DNA from 2 places in the Mesobacillus sp. LC4 genome. Region 2 is predicted to be linked to the other one. Evidence: riboswitches for the same ligand, from Rfam matches in the RefSeq annotation. Region 2 holds a riboswitch; the other holds the start of a gene.
The links. A riboswitch is a leader RNA that binds a small molecule or an ion and turns the genes downstream of it on or off. The one in region 2 is predicted to bind FMN.

Region 1: linked by a shared signal. The riboswitch ahead of AB5I83_RS02320 (ECF transporter S component) and the one ahead of ribD (bifunctional diaminohydroxyphosphoribosylaminopyrimidine deaminase/5-amino-6-(5-phosphoribosylamino)uracil reductase RibD) in region 2 are both predicted to bind FMN.

Annotation. Positions count from the first base shown of each region.
Region 1 covers NZ_JBGCUB010000001.1:458,213-464,980, reverse strand. Annotated here, with positions in the region: gene AB5I83_RS02345 (LysM peptidoglycan-binding domain-containing protein) at 1-691, opposite strand, end outside; gene AB5I83_RS02340 (CPBP family intramembrane glutamic endopeptidase) at 684-1,286, opposite strand; gene AB5I83_RS02335 (RecQ family ATP-dependent DNA helicase) at 1,286-2,785, opposite strand; gene AB5I83_RS02330 (helix-turn-helix domain-containing protein) at 2,776-3,822, opposite strand; gene AB5I83_RS02325 (ferredoxin) at 4,116-4,364, shown strand; gene AB5I83_RS02320 (ECF transporter S component) at 4,542-5,123, opposite strand; FMN riboswitch at 5,289-5,421, opposite strand; gene serA (phosphoglycerate dehydrogenase) at 5,717-6,768, shown strand, end outside.
Region 2 covers NZ_JBGCUB010000009.1:59,242-66,009, reverse strand. Annotated here, with positions in the region: gene dacB (D-alanyl-D-alanine carboxypeptidase/D-alanyl-D-alanine endopeptidase) at 1-1,027, opposite strand, end outside; gene AB5I83_RS20875 (hypothetical protein) at 1,130-1,324, shown strand; gene AB5I83_RS20870 (metal-sensitive transcriptional regulator) at 1,451-1,792, shown strand; FMN riboswitch at 1,848-1,992, shown strand; gene ribD (bifunctional diaminohydroxyphosphoribosylaminopyrimidine deaminase/5-amino-6-(5-phosphoribosylamino)uracil reductase RibD) at 2,135-3,217, shown strand; gene ribE (riboflavin synthase) at 3,230-3,886, shown strand; gene AB5I83_RS20855 (bifunctional 3,4-dihydroxy-2-butanone-4-phosphate synthase/GTP cyclohydrolase II) at 3,898-5,091, shown strand; gene ribH (6,7-dimethyl-8-ribityllumazine synthase) at 5,195-5,665, shown strand; gene AB5I83_RS20845 (S1C family serine protease) at 5,847-6,768, shown strand, end outside.

The DNA.
Region 1 (6,768 bases), on a different contig from region 2:
CTTGAATCTCATTGCCCTGGATGTTGTTTGCTTTTTTAATGATCGGGATTCCATCCTGGGATTTATAGTAGGTCATTGCTACTCTGAACAAAGTTTCATTCGGTTTTACGGTATGATAGATGATCTCTTCACTGCTTTCGGCTGCTTTTTCCTCTGCTGCTGTGGTGTCTTCTGCAATGGCTGGTTCTTGTACGGTCTCAGCGGAGGATGGTACCGCTGTTTTCCCGCCTTCTTTTTCCTCATCACCAACTGGTGCTTCCGCCGTGTTTTTGTCCCCGCTGCTTGAAGGAGCTGGTCCGGCTGTGACAACATCGTTCCCACCTGAATTGGCAATTTCCTCATAGGATGGTGCTTCCTGATCCGTTTCCTGTTCCTTACTTTTTGTATCATCTTTGCTTTCTACCTTGATTGTTTCTACCCCAGCACGTTCCAGGTTGCTATTTAAAGGCATCTTAGCGCTATCCAGGTAAGAGAGGATGCTGAAAAATGATATAGGGAGGAGGATGAAAAACAGAGCCATCAACCTGATGACCGGGTATTTCACCTTCACTTTTGTTTTTTTCTGTTTTTGCCTGTGCATTTCACTTCTTGGTGGAAGCGATTCTTTTTTTTCAATGAGATTCTCGGATTTGCGCTCTACTCTTTTTCTCAGTCGCTCCGCCTGGTCCCTGATAGGTTTTTCCTTATTCACTGTCTGTACCCCCAACTGTTGCATGAGTCCTGAATTTAATAATCAAACCTAAGATAAAATCTATGAAAAAGTGCATCACGATTGTAACTAAAAGATTATCGGTCACCATATAAATATAGCCAATTAAGAAACTCAGTAAAATGATATTAGTAAACAAAAACCAATTGAACAGATAACGATAATGAACGACTGCGAAAATGATGCTCGATATGATTAACCCAGCATTCGTCTGGATGACTCCTCTAAAAAGGATTTCCTCACTTATTGCCACCATTGCCGCAATAAGCATAATTTGAATGACACTTCTATTTTTGAAAATCCTTTCGTTCAAGCCGCCATCGTCATAATAGGATTTAGGCAGATATTTCATGAGGATGAAGTCCATAACTACAACTGCGGCCCCCGCAGTGAGCCCAATTGACAATATGCTCCAATCTCTCCAAATAAATATTTCTCTGAATTCATTTAAGCTATCAAACAATATCATACCTAATATACCCGATATCGTTAATAGTAATATTTGCGTAGCAACCAAGTGGAAAAGTAGTTCTTTTTCAGTAAGCCCTGCCACAGTTTCCTTATATTGATCTTTCATTATATCCGCTCTCTTATCAATAAAATTGAAGCCAATTCCTGCTTCCAGTCCAACTTTGCATCACATTGACCAGCTGATTGTTCGGTGTCTTCATAATCACTTATATCAATCCCACAATTGCTGCAGCAATTATGGGGCCGTTCCTGTATCTCTTCGCCGAACAAACTCAAAATAAATGTCCTCTTGCATTCCTTCGTGTGAATCCATTCGAGCATCTTTTTGATCTTCATGTTTTTTACAACCAAGCGATTTTCGATTAATTGGACCAGGCTTACTTTATCCCTGTTATAATCTATACTTTCAATATTAGACAGATAATCTTCGACAATTCTCCATTGTATCTCGGTGAAGCCGCAAATCATTGACAGTTCTTCAGCACGCCCGGCAAGATCATGATAATGTATCTGGTTTTCGATTAAAAAGACAAACAGCCTATCAATCTGGTATTGATCAGGCAGCTCCCCTTCTGCGAGCTGGTATGCCAGCTGTTCGTCACCCGGAGTGTAAATCAGGACAGCGGTCGAATCGCGGCCATCCCTTGCTGCCCTTCCTATTTCCTGGAGATAGGATTCAATTTGCATAGGCATGTGGAAATGAATTACATATCGGACATTTTCTTTATTAATCCCCATCCCAAAAGCGCTTGTGGCACAAACTACATCCAGTTGACCATTGATAAATTGCTGCTGGATAAGGATCCTGCTTTCCGGGTCCAGGCCACCATGGTAAGCCATGGCCCTCATGATTCCGTTTCCCCTCATATACGAGGCGGTTTGTTCAGCCACTTTCTTGCTGGAAAAGTATATGATTCCTGGACCTTTCAAATATCTCACCAGCTCCACTGTCCGGTCCAGCTTATCCTGGAAGGTAGATGCGAATTCCACACCAAGTGATATAGCAGGACGGTCGACCGAATAGACCACTTCATTCCAATCACCTAAATGAAGCTTTTCGGCAATATCTATTCGGACTTCCTCTGAAGCCGTTGCTGTCAGCGCAAGAGTCAAAGGGCAGCCCAGCTTGTCCCTGAACTCTCCCAGTTTGAGGTAATCCGGTCTAAAGTCATATCCCCATTGAGAAATACAGTGGGCCTCATCTACAACAAACAGTGAGACAGACAATTTTTCAATCCGGTTCAATACTGAATCAATCCCCAGCATTTCTGGAGAAATGAAGATAAACCGATACCATTCGAGTTCTTCCAATGCTTTAGCTTTCTGCTGCGGTGACAAAAAGGAATTCAAGGCAATCACTCGCTTTTCACCCATTGCCATCATTTGGTCAACCTGATCTTGCATGAGTGACAGCAGCGGAGAAACAACCAAAACAGGCCCGTCCAAAAGATAACCCGGTAACTGGTAGCACAGGGACTTTCCTGTTCCAGTTGGCAGCATGGAAATGGTATGCTTATTTTCTAAAACGGATTGTATCGTTTCTTCCTGCCCTGAACGAAATTCATCAAAGCCAAAATACCTTTTTAAATATTGTTTTAACTCCATTCCTTATCACCAAATTTAGCCAGAACAAGCCTGATTTCAAAATAGGAAGCATCCGCTACTTGTTCCTTGATTTTCTTTAATTTTTTTGCACTATTCTGGTAAGCTGCCTGAAGGATTCTTTCTCTTTTCTCTTTAAGAACATAGTCGTCTATATTGAATTCCTTGATCGAGAGGGCTATTTCCACAACATGGTCTTCTATCGTGCTTTGTTTAAGGTTCCGGACAGCTGCAACCTCTTCCAAGGTGTAACCCCTTTGCATCAATCTATACGTCTTGTCAGTAGATATCGTCAAAGGCACGCTTCGTTCCGCTTTCTTGATCATTCCACTTAATAACGGATAGGTATGTTCGTTTCCTACCACCTTATCAAACAATGCATGCAGGCAATTCAAGAATTCGAAATGATAGTGTGCCGGTTCCAGGCCAGTCTCTTCAGAAGCCTGCATGGTCGTCAATCCAATTTTTTTGAAACCTGTCAGCCTTAAAACAACTAATTCCGGCCTCGCCTTTTCATTATCAAGAGCAGATATAAGCTCTCCATAAAGCCTTTCTGCAAGCTTGAAGCGATCTTCATTTTGCTGTCTAATGTATTGTTTAACCCAAATATGGGTTTCTCGCTTATTCCTTACCGGGATAAAGGATCGTTCATGATGAATCAGGTTTGAACTCACCTGAATCAGCAGCGTCAATCTTTCCCAAAAACTATCCGTTACCTGGTGGTATTTCCAGCCATTCAAATGTTCTGGAAGGTTATAATCACCTAATTTTTGTTCCAGCTCACGCTTTCCCTTTTCAGTTAAAATGACCTTTGTTTCTGCAATTTCCTCCACCAGCCCCCTTTGCTGCAGCCTATCAATCATTTTTTCGAGTGCAGTACGGGTAACTGTTGGATATGTATGAAAATATGGGGTGATTTTATACAAATGAGCATCTTGAATCGTCTGCGAGGAACGTTTGCCCTGAAGAAGGTGAAATAATGAATATATAGTTCTTTCGCCATTGATTTTATTCAAAATAGACAAAACAACTGTTTCCAAATAGGTTATCCCCATAAAATCACCCTTGAATGAAAAATTAAGCAAAGGGCAACATAATATTCGTTGCCCACTATAGCAGAAAAATAATATACCCTTATTTTAACATGAAAATATCTTGTAAAATGTTTTATTTTCAACGAAAAAATCACTCAATGCCTTGTGTGATAAGCATTCTCAATACTTTTTTTATTGAAATGTTTGCGATACAGTTTTACAATAGGTATGAGGAATACGTTTTCACTAATTCGGTGGAAACAGCATATTATTGTTAAACACTTGGGAGGAATTATATCATGGCTAAGTACACAATTGTTGACAAAGAAACTTGTATTGCATGCGGAGCTTGCGGTGCAGCTGCTCCAGATATCTACGACTACGACGATGAAGGCATTGCATTCGTAACACTTGATGAAAACGAAGGGATCGTTGAGATTCCTGATGTATTAATTGACGATATGATGGATGCATTCGAAGGCTGCCCAACAGACTCAATCAAAGTTGCTGATGAGCCTTTCAACGGAGATGCTACTAAGTTCGAATAAGTAAATACATAATTCCCGCTTACAAGCGGGAATTTTTTGTTTTTTATACTCCTTATTGCTTTCCCAAAGACCGCAATTGGGTAATTACAAGTGCTAAAGCGATCTTTATTCAGTCCTATTATAAATCAAAAAGCAACGGTGCAGGCCGTTGCTTTTTGATTATCAATCTATTTAAGTTTATGCATTTTTAAATGTTTGCTGTCTCTCGATCCATGTTTTCATTCTTGTGAACATCAGCATGAAAATGACAGACATCAATATGCCTTTTAAAAAGTTAAATGGTAAAATCCCTGCAACGATCATCGCCTTGGCTTCTGGGCCAGACATGGCTGGCATATTCAAGAACAATGTGTAGGCAGGAAGGAACACGTAGTAGTTAAGCACACTCATCAGGATGGCCATACTTGTTGTCCCAGCCACGAGAGCAAACGTCATTCCTTTATTTGATTTCATACGCTGATAAATATAGTAGGTTGGCAGGATGAATAAAACCCCTGCTACAAAGTTGGCAACATGGCCTACGGGAACACCCGTATCACTGCCCGTCATAAAATAATCAAGCGTATTCTTCAAGAATTCTACTAAAATACCGGCTGCCGGACCAAAAATCAACGCAGCTATCAATGCAGGAAGATCGCTGAAGTCGACCATTAAGAATTTTGGAAATGGCGGCAGCGGAAAATTCAACAGCATCAATACATAAGAGATACTGCTAAGCATTCCAATCGAAACCATTGCTTTGACACTAAATTTTTTCATTTTTACTCTCTCCTTATAGAGATCCATCTCACATAAAGAAGAAAGATTCGGCAATCACATACCCATAACAAATAAAACCCCCAAGTTTTCTGAACTTGAGGGAGACTTGTGAAAGGCATGCTTAATAAACGATCAAAACCTGCATTTTTTGACCGTCTGCAGAACCTCCATCTTCTCCCATCCAGACTATACTGTCGGCTTTGGAATCGCACCAAATCCTGCCCTTGCAGGCTCGCGGGCTTAGAGAATTGATCTCATTACCGCCGATCGGGAATTTCACCCTGCCCCGAAGATAGACCATATTTATTTAACAGGTTTATTATACTGAAAAAAAAATCATTTGTGAAGGTGTATGCTTGTGAAGATTTTTTGACCGTTCTGTAAAGAAGCCAACCTGCCCTTGATTGCCCACATTATTTATAATTAACTTCTGCTAAATTCGGAATAACAGAATATATTTATAATAAATTAGTTATTTTTGAGAGCGCTTGCATTGTATTTATGAACAATCCCGCAGTTTGACAAAAGAATATTCGTTTTGTAAAATAATCAGAAAATTAACACTTTGTTTTACTAAAAGGAGTGGGTAAAGGATGTTTCACGTTCTAGCGGCAGATTCAATTAAGGAAGAAGGTTTACGGCCCTTATTAGAACAGGATGGGATCCAGGTACATATCGGGGGTGTAGATTCAGGAATTATCGATTTACAAAAGGTTGACGCCCTTCTTGTCAGAAGCGCAACAAAAGTCACCCAGGAACTGCTCGATCTGATGCCTTCACTAAAAATCGTCGGCCGTGCAGGTGTGGGGGTAGATAATATCGATATCGCCGAGGCGACAAAAAGAGGAATTGTCGTCGTCAATGCTCCGGATGGAAACACCATTTCTACCGCAGAACATACTTTTGCGATGATGTCAGCATTAATGAGAAACATTCCGCAGGCACACGCTACTGTAAAAAATGGCGAATGGAAGAGAAATAAGTTTATTGGGAATGAACTGTACGGAAAAATATTAGGAATTATCGGTTTGGGAAGGATTGGTTCCGAGCTTGCAAAAAGAGCCAAGGCTTTCGGGATGTCGGTAAAGGTATTTGACCCGTTCCTGACAAAGGAGCGCGCAGCAGTTTTGGGCGTTCAATTATCGTCTTTCGATGAGGTCCTTGCCGAAACAGATATCATTTCGGTTCACACACCTTTAACGAAGGAAACGAAAGGACTTCTTAACGAAAAGACTTTGAGCCAAACAAAGAAAGGTGTCTATCTCCTGAATTGTGCAAGAGGAGGAATAATTGACGAGATGGCACTCGCCCATTACATTGAAAACGGTCATGTTGCCGGTGCTGCACTGGATGTATTTGAAGTTGAACCCCCAGAGAACCACCCTTTACTTAAGTTTGATTCAGTTATTGCCACCCCACACCTAGGAGCCTCAACAAAAGAAGCACAGCTGAATGTGGCCACCCAGGTCGCAAGCGAAATCAGAACATTTTTTAAAAATAACCCTGTTGCCAACTCGATCAATCTTCCGGCTATGTCTAAAGAAATATATGAAAAAATCCAGCCTTATCACCAGCTAGCCAAAGAAATGGGGAAGATTGTTTCTGAATGCCATAACAAAGGAATCAATGAGCTTACAGCCACGTA
Region 2 (6,768 bases):
CCAGCACTTCCGCATGGCCGTTATTGCTTAGTTTCATAAAGGGTAACAGCAGTTCCGTAAGCGGCATCGATTTATGAGAAATCATCCTTGCCATGGTTTCGGTGGCATACCCCGTTCTAATTTTCCCAACTACTTTTATCCCTTGTTCTTCTAGTGACTTTTTAAAAATACTTCCTGCATACAAGGAAGGCTCCCAGACAGCGATCCATTCCCGCAACTTGTTTGAATCAGCAGGAATGGATCCTGTTATCCTGATTATGTTCGTGCCATGTTCACGTTCAATATGGATATCCTGTTTTCCTTCCGGATTCACTGTCACTGATTCATTTATGATTGTGACATAATCCGTCTCGGGTTCAAGCGAAATCACCGCTTCTTTTCCTTTTTTGCCTGGTAAAATATTGACAATGACAGTTCCTGCATCAAAATCCTGGTTGGGCGAAGCGGTAAGGGCGGAAACCTGTGCGCCATAATATTGATGCTCGTCATTCCAGGTCAGATCTTCTGAATAACGGATATCATCAAACCAGCTGTCATCAGCTACTATATCACCAGTAACCTCCTTGATTCCCCTATCCTTGAGTTCTTTTGCCATTGCATCAAAGTCGGCAGGGAGCATGGTCGGGTCACCCATACCTTTTAGATAAAGGTTTCCCTCAAGCGTTCCGCCATCAAGAGTTCCATCGGACAAAACCTCTGTTGTAAACCGATAATCTTCTCCTAAAACGGAAAGCGCCGCAGCAGCCGTGAACATTTTCAGCACGGAAGCAGGCTGCATTCGAGTGTCTGCATTATGCTCATACAAGAGCTTTCCATCATTTGCAGACCGGATGCTGATCCCCGCCAACGCTCCATCAAGAATGGGCTCATCTTCTAACAGTTCCCTTATTTCTGCTGAGAGCTCCCCAGCAGGCTCGACAGCTTTGGCAGGTGGTTCCTCTGTATGAAAAAATGGAATGATGGCTAAGATGAGAACAAGCGGGAACAGTGTAATTATTGTAGTTTTTTGTTTCAATTTCTTGTTCATTCCTTTCATTTATCAACTGTATTCGACAGGAAATTTCCCAATTACCAATTAATAGAGTCTATGATAATGTTTTAAATAATATAAGGTTCAGGAGGGAAAAAAATGTACCGATATTTTTGGAATACCTTACTCATTCTAGCCATCGGAGCAGGATTTTACTTCTATGCCCAACTGATTTTTTCGAAGGTAAACGACCCTCTGTACGGAACATTGGCGCTTCTTGCAGGAAGCCTGTTTGCGGCAGGGATTTCGAGAGAGCTCCTATTGATTTCACAATCAAGGAGAGAAAATATTTAAAATGTCACTTCCTACACCCTGGCCCGCGGGGTGTATTTTTGTTTTTTCGAGAATAAATAGGTTTTATGTTAGGTACTATCAGGGGGTATGATAAAATAAGTTTATAAGATAAAAGGGGGTTTTTAGATGGACGTATTAGAGCCCGAAGTGAACGGATCTGAATGTGGCGACAGCTGTTGCTCGTCAGAAAGAAAGAGCCATCACTCTGAAAAAACGAAAAAGAATCTCGTGACGAGATTGAATCGGATAGAAGGACAAATTCGCGGCATCAAAGGCCTGATAGAGAGAGATACATACTGCGATGATGTGATCACGCAAATTTCCGCGACGCAGGCAGCTTTGAACAGCGTGGCGAAACTCCTCCTCGAAGGCCATATGAAATCCTGCATTGTTGAACGAATCCAGGAAGGCGACAATGAAGTAGTGGATGAACTATTGACTACGATTGAGAAGCTGATGAAAAAATAAAAAGCTGTTTTGTTTTTCATTAAACATAATGTTCTGTATAATGACACTAACTTATATATTCCTTCGGGGTCGGGTGAAATTCCCAACCGGCGGTGATGAAGCGATGCTTCTTAGTCCGTGACCCGGTTAACATTTGTTAAACGGTGGATCTGGTGAAACTCCAGGGCCGACAGTTAAAGTCTGGATGGGAGAAGGAAAAAAACGAGGATTAAGAGAATGGGACCAGTATGCCCTTTTTTAACCCTCTATTTTGGCATAACCTTTTTTAGGACCCCGAAGCAATTTTGTTTCGGGGTCCTTTTATTTTCGTGAATTATTTTTAAAAAGGAAGGAGGAAGCTAGGTGAACGATCAGGACTATATGGCATTAGCCGTCAATCTTGCGAGGGCGACAGAGGGCCAAACTTCCCCGAACCCGCGAGTTGGCGCCGTTCTTGTAAAAGACGGACAGATCATTGGGATGGGTGCCCATTTGAAGGCGGGAGAGCCGCACGCTGAGGTTCATGCGATAAAAATGGCAGACGGAAAGGCTGATGGTGCCACTTTATACGTTACCCTCGAGCCGTGCAGTCATTTTGGAAAGACACCGCCATGCTCGAACCTGGTCATTGAGTCGGGCATCAAGAAAGTGTTTGTCGCTTCGTTTGATCCGAATCCTCTTGTCGGTGGAGCAGGAATCAAGAAGATGCGGGACGCTGGCATTGAGGTTGAAGTTGGCCTAATGGAGGAAGAAGCAAAAGCGTTGAATAAAGTGTTTTTTCATTACATAAGCACTGGCCTACCCTATGTAACATTGAAATCCGCCACCAGCCTGGACGGTAAAATCGCCACGGTGAAAGGGGAGAGTAAATGGATCACCGGGGAAGAAGCAAGAAAGGATGTCCATCATTTCCGCCACGCACATGATGCCATTCTGGTGGGTGTCAACACCGTCATTAAAGATAATCCCAGCCTGACGACAAGACTTGATTCCGGAGGGAAAAACCCCATCCGCGTGATTTTGGATAGCACCCTCAGAACACCTTTGGAATCTAGAATTGTCAATGACCAGGCTGCTGATACCATCATTGTGACTGGGGCAGACGTCGAGCCTGAAAGAGTAAGGCAATTTTCAGAACGGGGCATTGAAATCATCAAGCTGGAAACGACGAAATTTGGAATAGTGGATATGTTGAAGAAACTGGGAGAGAGGAGCATCACTTCTGTCTATGTAGAAGGCGGGGCCGAGGTTCATGGCAGTTTTTTAAAAGAGAAGGCCTTCCAGCAAGTAGTCACTTATATCGCTCCAAAACTGCTGGGCGGGAAAAATGCTCCAGCTGCATACGGAGGCGAAGGTATTGCCAGGCTTGAGGATACAATTCCTTTAAGAATCATAGAAGTAAAACAAATTGGCCAGGATATACGGATTATCGCTGAGCCGGAGTAGAAGGAGGAATATATGTTTACGGGGATTATAGAAGAAATCGGGACCGTCGCCAATATTCAGCATAGCGGCGAGTCTTTTGTCCTGACAATTGAAGCGAAAAAAGTGCTGACAGATGTCCACCTTGGAGACAGTATAGCCGTAAACGGAGTCTGCCTGACTGTCACCTCCTTTACCGAAAACAGGTTTACCGTCGATGTCATGCCGGAAACGGTCAAAGCATCCAGTTTAAAAAGTGTTAAAAGGGGTTCAAAGGTGAACCTGGAAAGAGCGATGGCAGCGGGCGGCCGGTTCGGCGGACACTTTGTCGCCGGCCATGTGGATGGAGTTGGCACCATCAAAGGGAAAAAGCAAATAGAGAACGCGGTTTACTATGAAATTCAAGTGGACCCTGAATTGCTGAAATATGTCATCATGAAAGGCTCTGTCGCAGTAGACGGGACGAGCCTGACTGTTTTCGGAGTATCAGAAGACAGTTTGACTCTATCGCTTATACCGCTCACATTAAAAGATACGGTACTAGGATTCAAGGATACAGGAGATATCGTCAACATCGAATGTGACATGATTGGCAAGTATGTGGGGCACTTTTTGAGCAACCAGTATCCGTCAGAACCAAAACGAGGCAACAATATTACAGCCCAGTTCTTAGAAGATAACGGGTTTATGTGAGGGTGATGTAAATGTTTGATCCAATTGAAGAGGCTATATATGAACTCATGCAGGGAAATGTAGTCATTGTTTGTGACGATGAAGACCGTGAGAATGAAGGAGATTTCATCGCTTTGGCAGAAAAGGCGACACCTGATGTCATCAATTTCATGGCGACGCATGGCAGGGGATTGATTTGTGTACCGATAGAAGAGGAATTAGCTCAGAAGCTGGACTTAATGCCGATGGTTTCCCGGAATACGGATCCTCATGGCACAGCTTTTACCGTGAGCATTGACCATAAATATTCAACTACCGGGATTTCCGCATTTGAACGCTCGGCAACTGTGTTAAGTATGCTGGATCCAGAATCAAAGGCTGCTGATTTTAAAAGACCTGGACATATTTTTCCGCTTGTTGCCAAGAAGGGCGGAGTATTAAGGAGAGCCGGCCATACAGAGGCCGCAGTCGATCTGGCAAAGCTAAGCGGTGCCAAGCCTGCCGGGGTCATCTGCGAAATCATGAATGAGGATGGCACGATGGCTCGAGTACCTGAACTCCGCAAGATTGCCGACCAGTTCGATTTGAAAATGATTACGATAAAAGATCTTATCCAATACCGAAATCGAAAAGACCAATTGGTTAAAAGAGAGATTGAAATCAATCTTCCTACCGAATTCGGTATTTTCAAGGCCGTTGGTTATTCAAACGTAGTAGATGATAAAGAACATATTGCACTTGTAAAAGGAGAAATCGATCCAGATGAGCCGGTTCTTGTCAGAGTCCACTCCGAATGTTTGACTGGTGATGTATTCGGTTCCTTCCGCTGTGATTGCGGCCCGCAGCTCCATGCAGCATTGAGCCAGATTAATAAAGAAGGTCGAGGTGTCCTTCTGTACATGCGCCAGGAAGGCAGAGGCATCGGACTGATGAACAAGCTTCGCGCGTATAAGCTACAGGAAGAAGGTTACGACACCGTTGAGGCCAATGAAAAGCTAGGCTTCGGAGCCGACCTCCGTGAATACGGAATTGGCGCTCAAATTTTAAAAGACCTTGGCATCAAGCAAATCAAGTTGCTGACCAACAATCCAAGGAAAATCAAAGGGCTTAAGGGGTATGACCTGGAAGTAGTCGACCGGGTGCCAATCCAGATGCCAACAAGGGAAGAAAACGAAAATTATTTAAAAACAAAACACAGCAAATTAGGGCACTTACTAAATTTTTAAGTGGAATGGTGCATTAAGCCATAAGATGTCCCCTTTTATGAAAGTTAATGAATTTATTATTCTAAATAAACAAACTTAAACCATCTCATTGGAGGAATAAAACATGAACAGAACATTTGAAGGTAATTTAGTCGGAACAGGCCTGAAGGTCGGAATCGTAGTTGGGCGTTTCAATGAATTCATCACAAGTAAACTTCTGGGCGGGGCACAGGACGCGTTGAAAAGACATGGTGTTGAGGATGGCAATGTTGATGTTGCCTGGGTACCGGGAGCATTCGAGATTCCATTGGTCGCGCAAAAAATGGCGAAAAGCAATAAGTATGACGCGGTCATCACATTGGGTACAGTCATCCGCGGATCCACTCCACATTTCGATTACGTTTCAAACGAAACAGCAAAAGGTGTATCAGCCGCTTCCATGAATTCAGGGGTTCCGGTCATCTTCGGAGTACTTACTACAGATACAATCGAGCAGGCGATCGAACGCGCCGGCACTAAAGCCGGCAACAAAGGCTGGGACGCTGCAATGTCGGCGATTGAAATGGCGAATTTGATGAAGAGTATTGAAATGTAATAACTTTTGAAGCTGCAGGCAAAGTCGCCTGCAGTTTTTTTATCTGAAAAATTACGGCACTTCCGCGAAAATAACACAAAAACTTCCCAATCTTTTAAAATCCTCGCCTCAGTTTGTTAATAATTTGTTCATAATTTCTGGTTAAGATGAAGACAAGTTAGAAGCGAGGAGGAAAAAATCAATGAATGAATTTGAGCAGAGTTCCCGTTATCAAGAGCAGGAGCCCGTTAAAAAATCATATAGATTCAAAAGTATCCTATCTACTGTCATGGCAGGGGTGGTCGGTTCGGCGATTACACTGGCGGCGGTGAATTTTACAGAAGCGGAGCAAGGAAATCAGCTTCAGCCTAAAACGGAGTCAGCCGCGGAAAGCAACACAAACATTGTAACGACTCCGACTTCCACAAAGAGTTCTGGGTCGATAGCGGACATTATTGAAACTTCTTCAAAATCGATTGTTGGCATCACCAATATCCAATCCCAGAACAATCCTTTTTCCCAAAGTCAGGGCAGCGTAGAAAGCGGATCTGGGTCTGGGGTCATTTTTAAGAAGGAAGGAAATAGCGCCTTCATTGTAACCAACAACCATGTCATTGAGGGAGCATCAAAGGTGGAAGTCAGCTTATACAATGGCGAAAAGGTGGCAGCAGAGGTTGTCGGTGCCGACGCATTGACTGATTTAGCGGTTGTTAAAATTGATGCAGCAAAAGCAGGGAAGATCATCGAGTTTGGCGATTCATCTGTCTTGAGGGCTGGTGACCAAGTGCTTGCGATTGGAAACCCGCTTGGCCTTGATTTATCGAGAACGGTGACACAGGGAATTGTCAGTGCGGTAGACCGCTCCATTTCAGTACCGACTTCTGCCGGAGAATGGGAAATGAACGTCATCCAGACGGATGCGGCAATCAATCCTGGAAATAGTGGCGGAGCATTGATCAATACGGATGGAAAAGTGATTGGCATCAATAGCCTGAAAATCTCGCAAAATGGCGTCGAAGGTCTCGGCTTTGCGATTCCAAGTAATGAAGCCTTGCCAATCGTCAACCAGTTGATCGAAAAAGGGAAAGTGGAACGTCCATACCTAGGTGTAAGTCTTGCGGATC